DNA from 2 places in the Pseudoalteromonas sp. S4741 genome. Region 2 is predicted to be linked to the other one. Evidence: predicted binding sites of a transcription regulator. Region 2 holds the regulator's gene; the other holds the start of a gene.

Region 1 (7,892 bases), on a different contig from region 2:
TGGTCGCGACTACAGAATCGTTAGAATCTGAGCCTGTAAATGGGCCGTTATTAATTTGGTCTCTTAAATCTTGAAGGGTATTAGTCGGTGATAATACGGTGGAAAAACTGTTATCACCAGAGCCAATCGTAATAACGCCGCCACCAATGGCTTCATCAGCTGCAAACGCAGGCGATGACAGCTTATGGGCTTGCGCTAATGCATCGACCTTTACATTATAACTACCCGGCTGGGCGTCTTTATCTGAACTTAACGAAATAAAATCGTCATTACCAGAAACACTGCGTTTTTGGTAGTTATCAACGTCACCTAAGGCTTCCATGGATGTTTGTAGTTTTGCAAGGGCTGACTTTAATGCACCTGCTGCTGAAATATCGGTCGTAAGCGTTGCTTCTTTTGTATTTAAGCGTGATGTAAACGGTGCTTGCTCTGCATTAACTAAAGCATCAACAATATCTGATACCGCTAAGCCAGACCCTAAACCATTAAATGAAATAGTCATATTTACACCCTCATACTTTTATATACTCAAACTACACTGATTGATCGATTAACATACCTGCCGTTTCAGACAGTTTCGCCACTAAGCTTAATACTTCTTCAGATGGGTATTGTTTGATCACATCGCCACTTGATTTATCAATTACTTTTATCACATCACGGCCTGACTCTTCATCTACTTTAAATTGCAGACTACGGTTCATTTCTCCCATAAAATCCTGCAATTGCTGCGCCACTTTTTCAAGCTGGTCATGATCAAGCTGCTTCTCAGTTTGTTGATGCTGTTCATTACTTGCAAAATCTGACGCTTGCTTTTGAGTATTGCCGTCCGTTTGATTTGGCTCTGCTGTCGCATTAGCAGTAAGTTGTGGGCTAGCTTCAACCTTGCTATCTACTTTTTGCACAGCGAGAGCGAAATCAGGGCTTTGGTTTATTGCACTCATAACGCCTCCTTTTTTTATTTGTACCTTTGAGGTAAAAAACGCAAAAAGGAGGTTAGCTAAGCCATCCCCCTTTTTAATTTTTATGCAACTAATGCTGACTTAACCATTAGCTTAGCTAATCATTTACTTTTTTGCTATTAGCCAATTAAGCTAAGTGCTGCTTGTGGTAACTGATTCGCTTGCGACAAGATTGATGTACCCGCTTGTTGCAATATTTGGTTTTTAGTCATTTGCGCGGTTTCTGTAGCAAAGTCAGTATCTTGAATACGGCTACGTGAAGCAGATACGTTCTCAGAGATATTTGCAAGGTTGCTGATTGTATGACCAAACCTGTTTTGTACCGCACCTAAATTTGCTCGCTGAGAGTCAATATTAGCAATTGCATTATCGATGATAGCTAGCGCATCTTGCGAGCCTCTTTGGTCTGTAATATCAACTGAGGCGACATTTTCAAGAGTACTTACATTTTCATTAGTATCTGCGGCAATAGTTGCATCATCACTTGTAACTGTAAATACTTCAGCTGAATTTAACTGTACCGTACCAGCAACTATTACACCATCACCAGCTGCTAGAGTTTGCGCAGTATCACTATCTTCACCATCATATGTTTGCCCTGTAACACTTATACCAACAGTCGTTGCAGTTGATCCTGTAGCACTTTCAGCTAAGCTAGTTAACTCTAAATCTTCACCTGTATTATTTGAAATGGTTAAGTCACCATTTTCAATTGATGCTGTTACACCATGTTCATCCGTTTTAGCATTAATGGCTTCAGCCATAGCTTGTTGATCACTTTCAACATTTCCTGTACCAACATAAGATACTGTTATTTCATCACCATCATCTAAGCCTGCTCCATCAAGCTTAAAACTAATTGTTTCACCTACATCACCTGCTGTTGTTACTTCAATCTTAGCTTCAGAACGAGCTTGTGCAGAAACGCCTGTAGTCCCAGTATAACTATTTATTGAACCAGCAATTTCAGATGCAGTTGCTTCAGCCCCTATTGTAACCGTTGCTTCTTCCCTGCCTTTGATTGTGTAATCACCTCCAGCAACACCATTATCTATAGCACCTGTACTATCTGCTGCAGATGCTTCACCAAGTCCAGCAGTATCACCCTGTAAATTAACTTGATTAGTGCCTATTTTATTTGCCGCTACACTTGATAATGACACATTAATAGTTTCGTTTGAATTAGCACCCACTTGGAATGATTTAGAACCAAAGCTACCATCAAGCAATTGTTGACCACCAAATGAAGTTGTTTCTGCAATACGCGTTAATTCAACTTGTAGTGCTGACACTTCTTTTTGTAGTGCTTCACGATCTTCTGTTGAGTTCGACCCATTTGCTGATTGCAGTGCAAGCTCACGCATACGTTGCAAAATACTTGTCGACTCGTTCATCGCGCCTTCTGCGGTTTGTGCCATTGAAATACCATCGTTGGCATTACGCTGCGCTACCGCTAAACCATTTACCTGTGAGGTTAAGCGATTTGAAATTTGTAGACCAGCTGAGTCATCTTTTGCGCTATTAATACGCATACCTGAAGCCAAGCGCTCCATTGATGTCGCTAAGCCTTGGCCTGATTTTGAAAGATTACGCTGAGCGTTTAATGAAGATACATTTGTATTTACTGTTAAAGCCATGATAAAACTCCTGATTACTTACGTAATGTTGCTGTTTTGATTTAACCAAGAACTGTCACAATTGTATGTTCAAGCTCTGTACTGGTTAAGTTAACGGCGGCAGTTAAATTATCTTTAGCTTTTTTTTAAAAAAAGTGTGTTTAATTGAAGATGATAAATTTAATCATCTGATTTTAATTACTTTTTACTTTAAATTTATTTTATGATTTTTGGCTAAAACCTTATTCTACAGTGATAAACACAGCGTTGTAGGCGAAATTTTACATCGCACTTTTCATTAAACACCCCATACTTATTTCTGCTTTTTTATTTTAGTTTTCTCTGTGGAATTCTGTGCAGCTCGGTGGTGAATTTATTTAGTCATTAATTACCACAAAGATATAAGAGGCGCTGGGCGCTTCCTGAGAAATAAAAACTTTAATCGAAGTATAGTAGTGCCAGGTAAATTGCCGCCAACATGGTTTATTGTTACGTAGTAAAAAAGCGCACCCCGTGCGCTTTTCGTATACTTTTTAATTGTGCAAGAGCAACGCTTTAATTAACCACCTAATAAACTAATTGCGGCTTGTGGTATTTGATTCGCTTGCGACAAGATAGATGTACCCGCTTGTTGCAGTATTTGATTTTTCGTCATTGCTGCAGTTTCACTTGCAAAGTCAGTATCTTGAATACGACTTCGTGATGCAGACACATTTTCAGATATGTTTGCCAAGTTACTAATAGTATGGCTAAAGCGGTTCTGAACAGCACCTAAGCCTGCACGCTGAGCATCAATATTGGCAATGGCGTTATCAATAATCGAGAGCGCATCCTGCGAACCTTTTTGACTGGTAACACTAATATCAGCCACATTATCAAGCGAACTTGTTACCGGAGTAGTTACATCATCTAACTGTGTATTAGCTGCTGTGGTAGTAAAGGTCTCTGATGAATTTAACTGAATTGCACCAGTGATTCTAGCTGAATCTGTACCTGCCGTTGTTAAGGTTACAGCTGCGCCATCAGAGCCATCTTCAAAACCTTGAGGGGTAATATCAAGCGAAGAGCCAGCGCCGCCTGTAAAACCTGTCACTTCTATATCTTTACCATTATTGTTCGATACAGAAAGCACGCCATTTTCAAGTGTTGCTGTTACACCGTGCTCATCAGTCGCTTTATTAATTGCTTCAGCCATGGCTTGTTCATCACCTGCTGCAGTGCCTGTAGCAACAAAAGACACTTTCTCTCCGTTCAGTTCAAAACTGATAGGGTCACCCTTAGGGGTTTGTGTACCTGCAACATCAAGTTTTGCTTCTGTTTTAGCTTGAGCTGTTACACCGGTAGAGCTTTTGACACTGTTTATTGCCGCAGCAGCTTGCTCAGCACTAGAACCATCAACAATATCTACTGTGGAATCATCCCTGCCAGATATTTCCAAATCCCCATATGTTGTTGCACTTGTTGCTAATGTGCCTGTAGTGCTTGTAGCTGTAACTTGACCAAAACCATCACCAGTACCGCCTGATGTAGTCGCTCCTTGCAAATCAACACGGTTTGAACCTATCTTTTCTGCTGCAACACTTGACAAAGAAACATTAATCGTTTCATTCGCATTCGCTCCAACCTGGAATGCTTTACTGCCATAGCTTCCATCCAGAAGCTGTTGACCACCGAAAGAAGTTGTATCGGCTATACGAGTCAATTCAACTTGAAGTGCAGATACTTCTTTTTGCAGTGCTTCACGATCTTCTGCTGAGTTTGAACCATTAGCAGCTTGAAGTGCAAGCTCACGCATACGCTGAAGAATACTGGTCGACTCTTGCATCGCACCTTCCGCGGTTTGCGCCATCGAAATACCATCATTCGCATTACGCTGCGCGACTGATAAGCCATTTATCTGCGAGGTTAAACGGTTTGAAATTTGTAGACCTGCCGCATCATCTTTTGCGCTATTGATACGCATTCCTGATGCCAAGCGTTCCATCGAAGTAGCTAGCCCTTCGCCTGACTTATTAAGGTTTCGCTGTGCGTTAAGTGACGACACATTAGTATTGACTGTTAATGCCATTTTACCATCTCCTAGTTTTAACTGGGTGTGGTTCAATGAATTATAGGAACCACGCGCTCGACGGTTAAAATAAAGCAGTTACTGTGCCAACTTTAATAAATAAATTAACCACATGTTTTAAATGATTTTTTTATTTTAATAAGTAACTAATAAGTAATAAAAAACCAGTGGCAATAAATTGTCACTGGTTTTAAATGAAAGAAGGCAATTTATTACCTATGGCTTTATAGTTACAAGTAATCAAATAGCGATAACTTTGCCAAGCGGCCAAAAGTTGCCTGCGAGGCCTGCAAAGATGTTTCTTGTTTAGTTAAGTCGCTAATGGCTTGTGCCATATCAACTTCAACAATATCCTTTTTATTCGCTTTATTATTAATATCTAATGCCATGTTTGAATCTGTTACTCTTTCTACCACAATCATACGTGCGCCAAGGCCTGCTTGGGTAAATACAACCTGCTCACTTGCACGTTGTAATTGTACTAGGCTATCTGCCAACGCGTCATGTAATGCATCACCATTAAGACCACTGTTTAAATCTGTAATAAGGTTTTGCATCGTATTGAGGACATTTTCTTTACCGGGTTTTTCTAAAGTAAAGTCAAAGGTACCTGGTGCAGCACCTGCTAACTTAAACTCCATACCGGCAAACTCTATAGGTTCATCGGTATACTCACCTGTTACCGCAGGGTTTAAAGGTGTGCCATCCGCATGCGTAATAGTATAAGTATCAGGGTCACCTGGGTTAACTCCCGCTAATACTTCGACTTGATAAGAATTATCTGCCACCGTTGCTGTTGGGCTAAGATCGTAATTGGCTTGATGGAATTTATCAAAATCCGCTTGATTTTTAACATACACAGTACCGCTTGTAATGCCGCCCGCAGGTGTCCCTGAGTTTGATGCTACATTTAGCCTTGCATCGACTTTTTCAAAGGTAGTAAAGCCATTATCACTTGATTTAACATCAACGCCTTTAGCGATAGTCACACTATGCTGGCCCTGATCGCCTTGGTATTCATATTTACCAGAGCCACTATTAAAACTATACGTTTGCGTACTATCTTGATAACCGGAAAATATATATTTACCATCTTCTGATTGGCTATTCATTAAACTAACAAGTGACTTTTGTAATTCTGCTAGTTCACTGGCTTTGGCTTTTAAATCGTCATTGCTCATTGCTCCATTACCTGCGCTAATAGCTAAATCTCGCGCAGCCTGTATGGTCGTATTAATGCTTTGTAGAATACTTTCTTCTGTTTCTAAACGGCCATTTAGTTGATTAATATTTTTTGTATATTGCTCGTTGGTTTGTATTTTATTAGTGAATAAGGCTGCTTGCGAGTATGCTGATGGGCTTTCGGCAGTTGATAAATACTTTTTGCCGGTTGTAACTCGCTCTTGCGCATTGGCAACTCCTTGCTGACCGTCAAGCATTTTATTAACACTGTTTTGATATAGTAAATTATTAGATAAACGCATAATTACCTCGCAGCATTAAGTAAAGTGTCAAAAATAGCGCGAGCAGTAGACAATACTTGCGCTGATGCGGCATACGATTGTTGAAAACGCAGTAAATTAGCGGCTTCTTCGTCAAGATTTACCCCAGATAAGGATTCATACCACGCTTCTGACTGCTCAGCTAGCGCTGTAAACGCTGCACCACTGGTTTGCGCTTGATGAGTCACTACACCGATATCTGATACTAAGCCAGTATAAGATTGATTAAATGTTTGGTGATTGTTACCTGGCGAACCTTCTACATTTCGTCTCACGATGTTTGAGTTTTGAATGTCAGCTAAAAGCTGCCCATTACGGTTATCGTCGAAACCACTTTCGTTTGCCTCCACAGTGAATGTGTCACCTAACGCCGGTGTGCCTTCAATATCAAAGTCAAAACCGTAATTTTCAAAACCACCGCCTGCCGTTGCGAGCACGTTATTTAATGGCGGTGTACCATTAAATGTTGTGCTGTTCACCCCATCAGACACAGTGTACTCGTCTGGTTCCGCTGTTTTAGAAATCGTAATGCTTCCATTAGGCAGGCTTAGTGGCGAACCAAAGTTGCTTGCATCTGATACAGTTCCCGCTGTAATAGCTGCATCACTGGTATTAGCTATATCATTCGCTGTACGAATAGGAGATGCTAAAGCTAAATCTTCTGGCCTATTTGTGGCAAGTTCTAAATTGGTGGACGCTTGCGAATTTAATTTAACCATAAACTGGTCTCCAGTATTCGCCGTGCCTGATACTGTGAGCTCCAAACCGAATGATTCACCACCTGAAGGCGTAATTGTTGACGAGTCAATGACTCCAGCAACTACATCCGCAGTTGAGGCAGTGCCAATGGGCTTCCCTTTATTATCAATAGCCTGAATTTCTACCGTAGTTGGGCTTGTGTAAGTTACAACAAAATCGCTGGCTGGCAATTCACTGCCTTTTCCGGGCTCCAGTGTTGCCGTCATCGCTGAGTTGCCTGTATTAGCTTGATAAGCAAATGCAGGTGTATCTGGGATCGTAAATATATCACCACCTATTTCACCGTTCGCGTCCATCCCTAAGCGGTTTTGTTGATTAAATGCATCAGCAAGCGCTAAGCCCATTTGCCCTATTTGACTTTGCGCGGGTACTAAAATGTCATCACGAAACGCCAGCAAACCACCTATTTTGCCTTTTAATTTACTCGTATCCACCTCAAGCGGCACGGCTTTGCCGCCATTCACATCAAGGTGTAACTCTTTAAAATTAGGATCTGGGTCACCTGTTAATGAAAATAAATTAAATGTGCCATTCTCCATCACCAGTGCTTCACCCGTCCCCATATAAATTTGTTTTGAACCATTTGGGCCATCAAGGGTTTCAATATCAATTAGGGCTGATAAATCTCGAATAGCTTTATCTCTTTCATTATATAAACTACTTGATCCAGACTCTTGGGATGTGCCATCCACTGCGGCTATTTTATTATTTAAAGTACTAATGTTTTGAATCAGGTTATTTGCTTCATCAGAGAAAATCTCTAGTTGTTCATTCACCACACTTTGTTGATCTATAACAATCCCCGATAAACGATCCATTTGCTCAATTAAACTTTGAGCATCTGTCATCACTAATGAACGTGCAACAGATGAAGACGGTTGATTTAAACTTTCTTGAATATTGTTAAAAAAGGAATTAACACTGGTCGACAAACTGTTTGATTCTTCTGAAAATAAGGTATCGACCCGACTCGCTTCAGTAACAA
Region 2 (7,892 bases):
ATTAGCAAAGCGCTCAGAGGTGCTTGGCGCTGGTTTAAGACTTGGAGCAGCAGGCGCTCTGATAATTCTACCATTTCGCTGGCGGCCTATTTCTTTAACTTTATTTTGTAATAGCTTTATTGCGTCGTCGTTATTACGAGCAATATCTTCAAACTTTTTCGGTAAAAAATCCATCGCGCCGGCATCAAGTGCATCTAAGGTGGCAGATGCGCCTGCGCGTGTTAACGAGGAGAACATTAAAATAGGAGTGGGGTTACTCGCCATGATCTCTTTAACCGCACTAATACCATCAAGCACCGGCATTTCAACATCCATGGTGATCACGTCAGGTCGTAATTGAGCTGTTTTATCGACAGCTTCTCGACCATTTACAGCGAAACCTATAACTTCAATGCCGCTGTCTTGTGCAAGAATTTCACTCACTCTGCGGCGAAAAAAGCTTGAATCATCAACTACTAAAACTTTAACAGCCATTTCGCTCTCTTATTCAATGAATGGGTAGGCATAAAATATATGCCTACTTTTAATTATCCAGCGTAATGCTTTAACATACTTGGCACATCTAATATCAGTGCAATGCCACCATCAGAGGTGATTGTTGCACCTGCCATACCAGGCGTCCCTTGAAGTAATGCGTCTAAAGGCTTAATTACCACTTCCTCTTGACCAATAAGCGAGTCAACAACAAAACCCACTTTTTGAGTTCCTATTTGCACAATAACCACATGACCTTGTGCTTTTCGCTGACCTCTATCAGCCCCTTTGATGAGCCAATGTTCAAGGTAGAATAACGGAATCGATTTTTTACGAACTATTATAGTAAGCTGACCATCAACCACATTGGTCTTTGTTAAATCCAAGTGGAATATTTCACTAACACCCGCCAGCGGCAAAGCAAATGTTTGTTCGCCAACCACTACCATTAAGGTAGGCAGTATTGCCAGTGTCAGTGGTACTTTAATCTCTAAAGTAGTACCTACGCCCATCTCTGATTTAATATTTACTGAGCCATTGAGTTGAGTGATTTTTGTTTTAACCACATCCATACCAACGCCACGGCCAGAAATATCTGAAATCTCTTCTTTAGTTGAAAACCCAGGTGCAAAAATAAGGTTATAAGCTTCGGTATCAGAAAGACGACTCGCTTGGTCGTGATCAAGCACCCCTTTGTTAATGGCAATCTTTTTAAGCTTTTCAGCATCCATACCAGCACCATCATCTTGGATAGTAAGCAAGATATGATCGCCTTGTTGAGACGCTGATAAAGTAACAGTACCGGTTCTAGGTTTACCTGATGCTTCACGAACGTCTGGCATTTCAATGCCATGATCCACTGAATTGCGCACTAAATGCACTAACGGATCAGCAAGCGCTTCCACTAAGTTTTTATCTAAATCAGTGTCCTCGCCTACCATTTGCAAGTTGATATCTTTATTCAATGAACGAGCTAAATCACGTACCACACGTGGGAAGCGGCCAAATACTTTTTTGATTGGTTGCATTCGTGTTTGCATTACCGCACCTTGGATATCAGCTGTCACTACATCTAAATTAGAAATTGCTTTACCCATGGCCTCGCTATCAGAGTTAGTCGCTAGACTTACCAAACGATTTCGCACAAGTACCAGTTCACCTACCATGTTCATTATTTGGTCTAAGCGTTTGGTATCAACTCGTACCGTTGTTTCTGCCGGTGGAGGCGCTGCTTTTTTAGCGGGAGCTGCTTGTGCCGCAGAAGCCGGCTTAGCTGGCTCTGGTTTAGGCTGTGGCTTTGGTGTCGCAGCAGGCGCAGGTTTATTCTCGACTACAGGTTCTGGTTTACTTACAGGAGCCGGTGTTTCTATCGATTTAGGTGCACCTTTACCATGAAGCTCATCAAGTAACGCTTCAAACTCGTCGTCACTTATTTCATTATCGCCCGAGCTTTGCTCGTTACTTGGTGGAGCCACAGGAGCTGATGGTGTTTGTTGTGGTGTACTTGAGGTTGCTTGGCTCACTTCGCCAAAGCTGCCTACACCATGAAGTTCATCAAGTAGGCTTTCGAATTCATCGTCAGTTATATCACCACTGACATCATTGTCACTTGATGATGATTGTTTTTCTTGTGGGGCTTGCCCTTTTCCATGAAGTTCATCAAGTAGGCTTTCGAATTCGTCTTCGGTTATTTCATCAACCTGAGACTCAGTACTGCTGCTATCTGGGCCGCTAAATAATTCATCAAAAGCAAACGGGTCTTCTATAGCATCGTTGCTCGGTTGCTCTGCAACTGGTTCAGGCTCTACCGATGGAGTTTCCACAGGAGCTATATCTTCAACCACAGAATCGCCGGCAAGCTCTTCTGCTGTCGGTGGCTGCCCAAGTTTGTGAAGTACAGCAAGTAATTCTGGATCCGCAGGCTCTGGCTGGTCACGATTTTTAATCGTGGCAAACATTTCATTAATGGTGTCCAGTGCTTGTAAAATCACATCCATTAATTCAGAGTTAACTGTTCTTACACCTTGGCGCAGTAAATCAAACACATTTTCAGCACCATGACATGCATCAACAAGCTCTGTCATAGCCAAAAAGCCAGCGCCACCCTTTACAGTGTGGAAACCGCGAAATATTGCGTTTAGTAGCTCAGTATCATCTGGGTTGTTTTCCAGTTCTACTAACTGTTCAGATAAAAGCTCAAGGATTTCTCCGGCCTCTACTAAAAAGTCTTGTAAAATATCTTCATCGACTTCAAAGCTCATGCAGTACTCCCCTATTAGAAGCCCAAACTTGATAATAGATCATCAACTTCATCTTGATCAGATACAACATCATTACGCGATTCTTTATCAATAATAGGCCCTTCGGGACCTGCTAGTGTTTGTGCAACAATGGGATCTTCTATTTTTTCTGGTTGTTCAGTTGGTTCAGCCTCACCACCTTGCGCTGCAAATGCAGTTAAAAGGTGAATTAAACTTTCTTCAACTTCACGGACAAGTTCAATAACACGGCGAATAACCTGACCGGTTAAATCTTGATAGTCTTGAGCCATCAGCACATTAGTCATCAGCATTTGTAACTCATCGGTTTTGTGATGAGAACTGCTCATAAACTTATCAATACTATGGCAAAGTGATTTAAACTCACCAAGCTCTATTTCGCGGTTCATTAAACGATCCCACGTTGGCTTGATATCAGCTATTTCGTCAGCGATTTCTTGTGCTAATGGTAAGCTTGCTTCAACCGCATCCATTGTCTTATTGGCTGCGTTTTCTGTCATTTCCATGACATAGTTAAGGCGTTTTTTTGCGTCAGGGATGGCATCAGTGGTAATGTCTGTTAAACGCGTGTCTAACTCGAAACTTTTTAAAGCTTCGTGCAGTTGACGAGTCAACTTTCCCACCTCAGCAAATAAATGTGATTGCTCTTGTGAAGCTGTTTCTAAAATTAACTGATTCGCTTTATCTTGCTCACCATTTTCTAAAAAAACAACTAACTGGCGAGCTTGTTCTAAAGTAATCTGAGGCGCAGCAGGTGCTGACATAAGCCTCTCCCTCTCATTAACCTAAGCGTTCGAACACTTTTTCTAATTTAGTTTTCAATGTACTTGCAGTAAATGGTTTAACAATATAACCATTAACACCTGCTTGGGCCGCAGCAATTATTTGTTCTTTTTTAGCTTCTGCTGTAACCATTAAAACAGGAATATGCTTTAATTTTTCATCCGCTCGAATTGCCCTTAAAAGATCAATACCTTGCATGCCTGGCATATTCCAATCTGTTACAACAAAATCAAACGCTTGATTTTGCAACATAGGCAAAGCAGTTGACCCGTCATCTGCTTCTTGAACATTGGTAAAACCTAAATCGCGCAACAGATTTTTAATAATACGTCTCATTGTTGAGAAATCATCAACAACAAGAATTTTAATGTTTTTATCCAAAACATCCTCCAGTGAGGCCTGAACCTTTATTTACTTACTTCTAGTTTATCCAGTCATTGATTTTTGCTTTAAGCTTAATCATCGCCTGACCATGTATCTGACTTACACGCGATTCACTTACATCGAGTATATGCCCAATTTCTTTTAAATTCATCTCATCGTTATAGTACAAAGAAAGCACCATTGCATCTTTCTCCGGTAACGACTTTATTGCACTGAGTAAAGACTCATTAAACCGTTCATTTTTAACATTATTAAACGGTTTGTCTAGTGCTAAATCTTGGCCATGGGGTGTAATCACATCGTCATCTATACCAAGGTCTTCAATGCCTAACACTTTGCTTACATTTACATCGTTTAAAATATGATGATACTCATTTAGCGAAATTTCAAGTTTTTCAGCAACTTCACTATCTTTAGGTTCACGGTTTAAACTGTTCTCAAGCGCAACAATAGTCTCTGCAACCAAACGGCTTTTTCTGTGAACTGAACGTGGAACCCAATCGCCTCGGCGCATTTCGTCTATCATCGCACCACGAATACGAATACCGGCGAAGGTTTCAAAACTTGCACCTTTGCTTGCATCAAAGTTTTTTGAAGCTTCAATTAAACCAATCATACCCGATTGAATTAAATCATCTAGCTGCACACTGGCCGGTAAACGAGCAATTAAATGGCACGCCACTTTTTTGACTAATGAGGCATGCTTTTCAACAATCATATTTAAATTCTGTGCTGACTGATATCCCATAACTCTATTCACCGGTATTGTCATTGTTAGTTACTAACTAGTTTCTCAATGAAAAACTCTAAATGACCCGAGGCTTGGCTAGGTGTTGGCCACTTAGCAATTTTTGTAGCCAGTGTTTTAAAAGCAATTGCAGCAGGCGACCCAGGAAAAATCTCAACAATTACTTTTTGGCGGCGCGTTGATTTGCGCATATTTTCATCATATGGAACCGTTGCAACCAACTCCATTGATATATCTAAAAATCGGTCGGTAACCTTTGAAAGTTTTGCAAACAATTCCTGCCCTTCGCGTAAACTGCGCACCATATTGGCAACAATTTTAAATTTATAAACGCCGTGCTCACGGCTAAGTACTTTAATTAAAGCATAGGCATCGGTAATTGATGTAGGCTCATCACATACCACCACAAGCACATCTTGCGCTGCGCGAGAAAAACTCAGCACCATATCGGAAATACCCGCAGCGGTATCAACAATTAAAATATCAAAGTCGGTGTTAAGTTCACTAAATGCACGAATAAGTCCAGCGTGCTCTGAGGGTGATAACTCAACCATACTTTGCGAACCCGATGTTGCAGGCACTATTTTTATGCCTGCGGGACCTTCGACTAAAATATCATCAAGTTCACATTCGCCCGATAAAACATGAGATAAATTACGCTCAACGCGCAGTCCAAGCATCACATCACAATTCGCTAATCCTAAATCAGCATCTAGTACAAGCACACGTTTGCCTTGTTGGCCTAACGCGATTGCTGTATTAAGGGATACGTTCGTTTTACCCACTCCACCTTTGCCGCCGGTGACAGCGATAACTTTTACGCCGTTATTATTATTCTTGCTCATTTTGCGAAGGCCGCTTGCTTGATCTAAAACTGTGTTAATCATACATCTCTACTGTGCTCGACGCCACTGATTGGTGTCGTGATTGTTGTGCTTTTATTCTTTTTAAATACAATTGCTCAGCTTTTTTTACTAGTTTTTCGGCATTTGCCACTCTAATATCTTCTGGTACTCGCTGACCGTTAGTAAGATACCCTATTGGGAGACGATTTTGAATCGCAATACTAATAATCTCACCTAAACTCAATGACTCATCAAGTTTAGTAAAAATACATCCACTTAGCTGTACTTTTTTAAAGTGCCTTACTGTTTCTTGCAATACATTAATTTGCGCTGTCGCACTTAATACTAAATAACTACGTATATCAACACGCTGATTACGCATCAAGGTGTTTAACTGCTCGGTTAAGCGTAAATCACGTTGACTCATTCCCGCTGTATCAATTAAAACTAGACGTTTATTTCGTAAATGATATAAAACTTCTGCTAATTCATTTGCATCTTTAACTTGTTTAACGCCACAACCTATAATACGACCATACGTTGCTAGCTGCTCATAAGCACCAATACGGTAGGTATCGGTAGTAATAAGCGCTACTTTATCGGCACCGTATTTTTGTGCACCCAATGCTGCCAGTTTTGCAACTGTGGTGGTTTTACCCACGCCAGTAGGCCCGACTAACGCAAAAACACCGCCTTGGCGAAGTATTTCGTTGTTCGTGGTTTGCATTTGATCTTCAACTATGTTCAATAAAGCTTTCCAGCCTTGTTGGCGAGACACGTCGTCTGGTACAAAACATGCCATTTGCTCAGCAACATTTTTCTCTATCCCCATACCGACTAAGCGGTCAATCATACATGCACGGGTCGGATCGCGACGTGCCATATCTTGCTGCATTAAACCTGATACTTGGTGCTCTAATAGTTGACGAATTGCGTTCATTTCTTCACGCATTGTGCTGATGTCACTGGATTCTTTATGCATTGTTTGCTGACCCGGTGCGCTAGGTGAATCTAAATCGTCAAAGCCACTGTCTAAGTCGTCAAAACCTAAGCTATCGGCTTGAGTGCGAGGACGCACTGGCGCGCTTTGTTCACGTTCAAACATATTTTTAGGTCGTGATTGCACAAGCTCTTGTTCTTGATAGTGGCCAGATGTGTCAATACCAGAGTGTGAAAACATTGAAGCAAGCTCCGCTGAACGAGGACGTGGAGACTGACGCTCTAATAAGGCTTGTAAGCTATCTGCAACCTTTGCTTGTGGCTTAGGTTGAGCGCGTTGCGGTTCTGGTTTAACAAAATTATGTGAACTTTGCTCAGTATGTGCAAATGAAGCGCTTGCAGCAGGTTGACTTTGAGGCTGCTCTGGCGGTTTTGTCGCTGCTTTGTCGTAATCAACTGCAGCAACAATTTCAACGCCATTAGCTAGTTTTTTATTTGACATAATAACCGCATCAACACCCAACTCTTCTTTGACTTCTTTTAGTGCAGTGCGCATGTCTTTAGCAAAAAAACGTTTAATTTTCATAATTCAAACCCCTTTAAAATCTTATTGTTGGCCTACAGAGCTGACAATCTTGATCTGTCTTTCATCTGGTATCTCTTGATAAGACATCACCCGCAATCCTGGAATGGTGTATTTAACAAATCGAGATAACACAGTGCGTAACATTCCTGACGTTAGCAATATTGAAGGTTCACCGGCCATTTCTTGATTTTGATGCGCTTCATTCAATGATGTTTGAAGTCTATCAGCAAGCCCTGGTTCTATTCCGGCACCTTCATCACCTGCATTTTGAAGTGACTGATGCAACATCTGTTCCAACTCAGGCGCCAAGGTTATGACAGGGATTTCAGAAGACATACCAACAGCATCTTGAACGATTAATCTACGCAACGATATTCTCACTGCAGCCGTTAATACATCTGGGTCTTGGCTCCGAGGGCCATACTCAACAAGGGTTTGAACAATTGAGCGCATATCTCGTATTGCTACCCCTTCATTTAATAAATTTTGTAGTACTTTCACGATGGTGGTCAGCGGTAATACTTCAGGTACAAGTCCTTCAACTAAGCGAGGGTGACTCTTACCTAACATATCTAATAAGTTTTGTACTTCTTCATGTCCGAGTAATAATGCGGCGCTATTGGTGAGTAACTGACTAATATGGGTTGCCACCACGGTCGCCGAATCAACCACCGTGTAACCTAAAGACTGTGCTTCATCTTTTTGATCAGGTTTTATCCAAACTGCATCTAAACCAAACGCAGGATCTTTAGTTTCAATTCCTTTTAGCGGGCCAAATACTTGGCCTGGGTTAATCGCTAATTCATCACCATGTTTAAGTTCCCCCTCACCACTTGATACACCCATCATGGTTA

The links. Region 2 encodes FliA, which starts transcription of late flagellar genes. Its sites were predicted from a motif close to CTAAAGNTNNNNNNNNNNNNGCCGATA; they were not measured.
Region 1: a site for FliA is predicted at 2,691-2,717, ahead of CWC30_RS19060 (flagellin). Genes of this name have one in related genera too.

The regions. Positions count from the first base shown of each region.
Region 1 is NZ_PNCN01000042.1:15,492-23,383, reverse strand. Features, by position in the region: gene fliD (flagellar filament capping protein FliD) at 1-502, opposite strand, end outside; gene CWC30_RS07985 (flagellar protein FlaG) at 534-944, opposite strand; gene CWC30_RS19060 (flagellin) at 1,082-2,599, opposite strand; gene CWC30_RS07975 (flagellin) at 3,138-4,646, opposite strand; gene flgL (flagellar hook-associated protein FlgL) at 4,877-6,130, opposite strand; gene flgK (flagellar hook-associated protein FlgK) at 6,133-7,892, opposite strand, start outside.
Region 2 is NZ_PNCN01000035.1:23,972-31,863, forward strand. Features, by position in the region: gene CWC30_RS06745 (protein-glutamate methylesterase/protein-glutamine glutaminase) at 1-474, opposite strand, end outside; gene CWC30_RS06750 (chemotaxis protein CheA) at 528-2,735, opposite strand; gene CWC30_RS06755 (protein phosphatase CheZ) at 2,750-3,517, opposite strand; gene cheY (chemotaxis response regulator CheY) at 3,534-3,917, opposite strand; gene CWC30_RS06765 (RNA polymerase sigma factor FliA) at 3,958-4,668, opposite strand; gene CWC30_RS06770 (MinD/ParA family ATP-binding protein) at 4,695-5,555, opposite strand; gene flhF (flagellar biosynthesis GTPase FlhF) at 5,548-7,038, opposite strand; gene flhA (flagellar biosynthesis protein FlhA) at 7,060-7,892, opposite strand, start outside.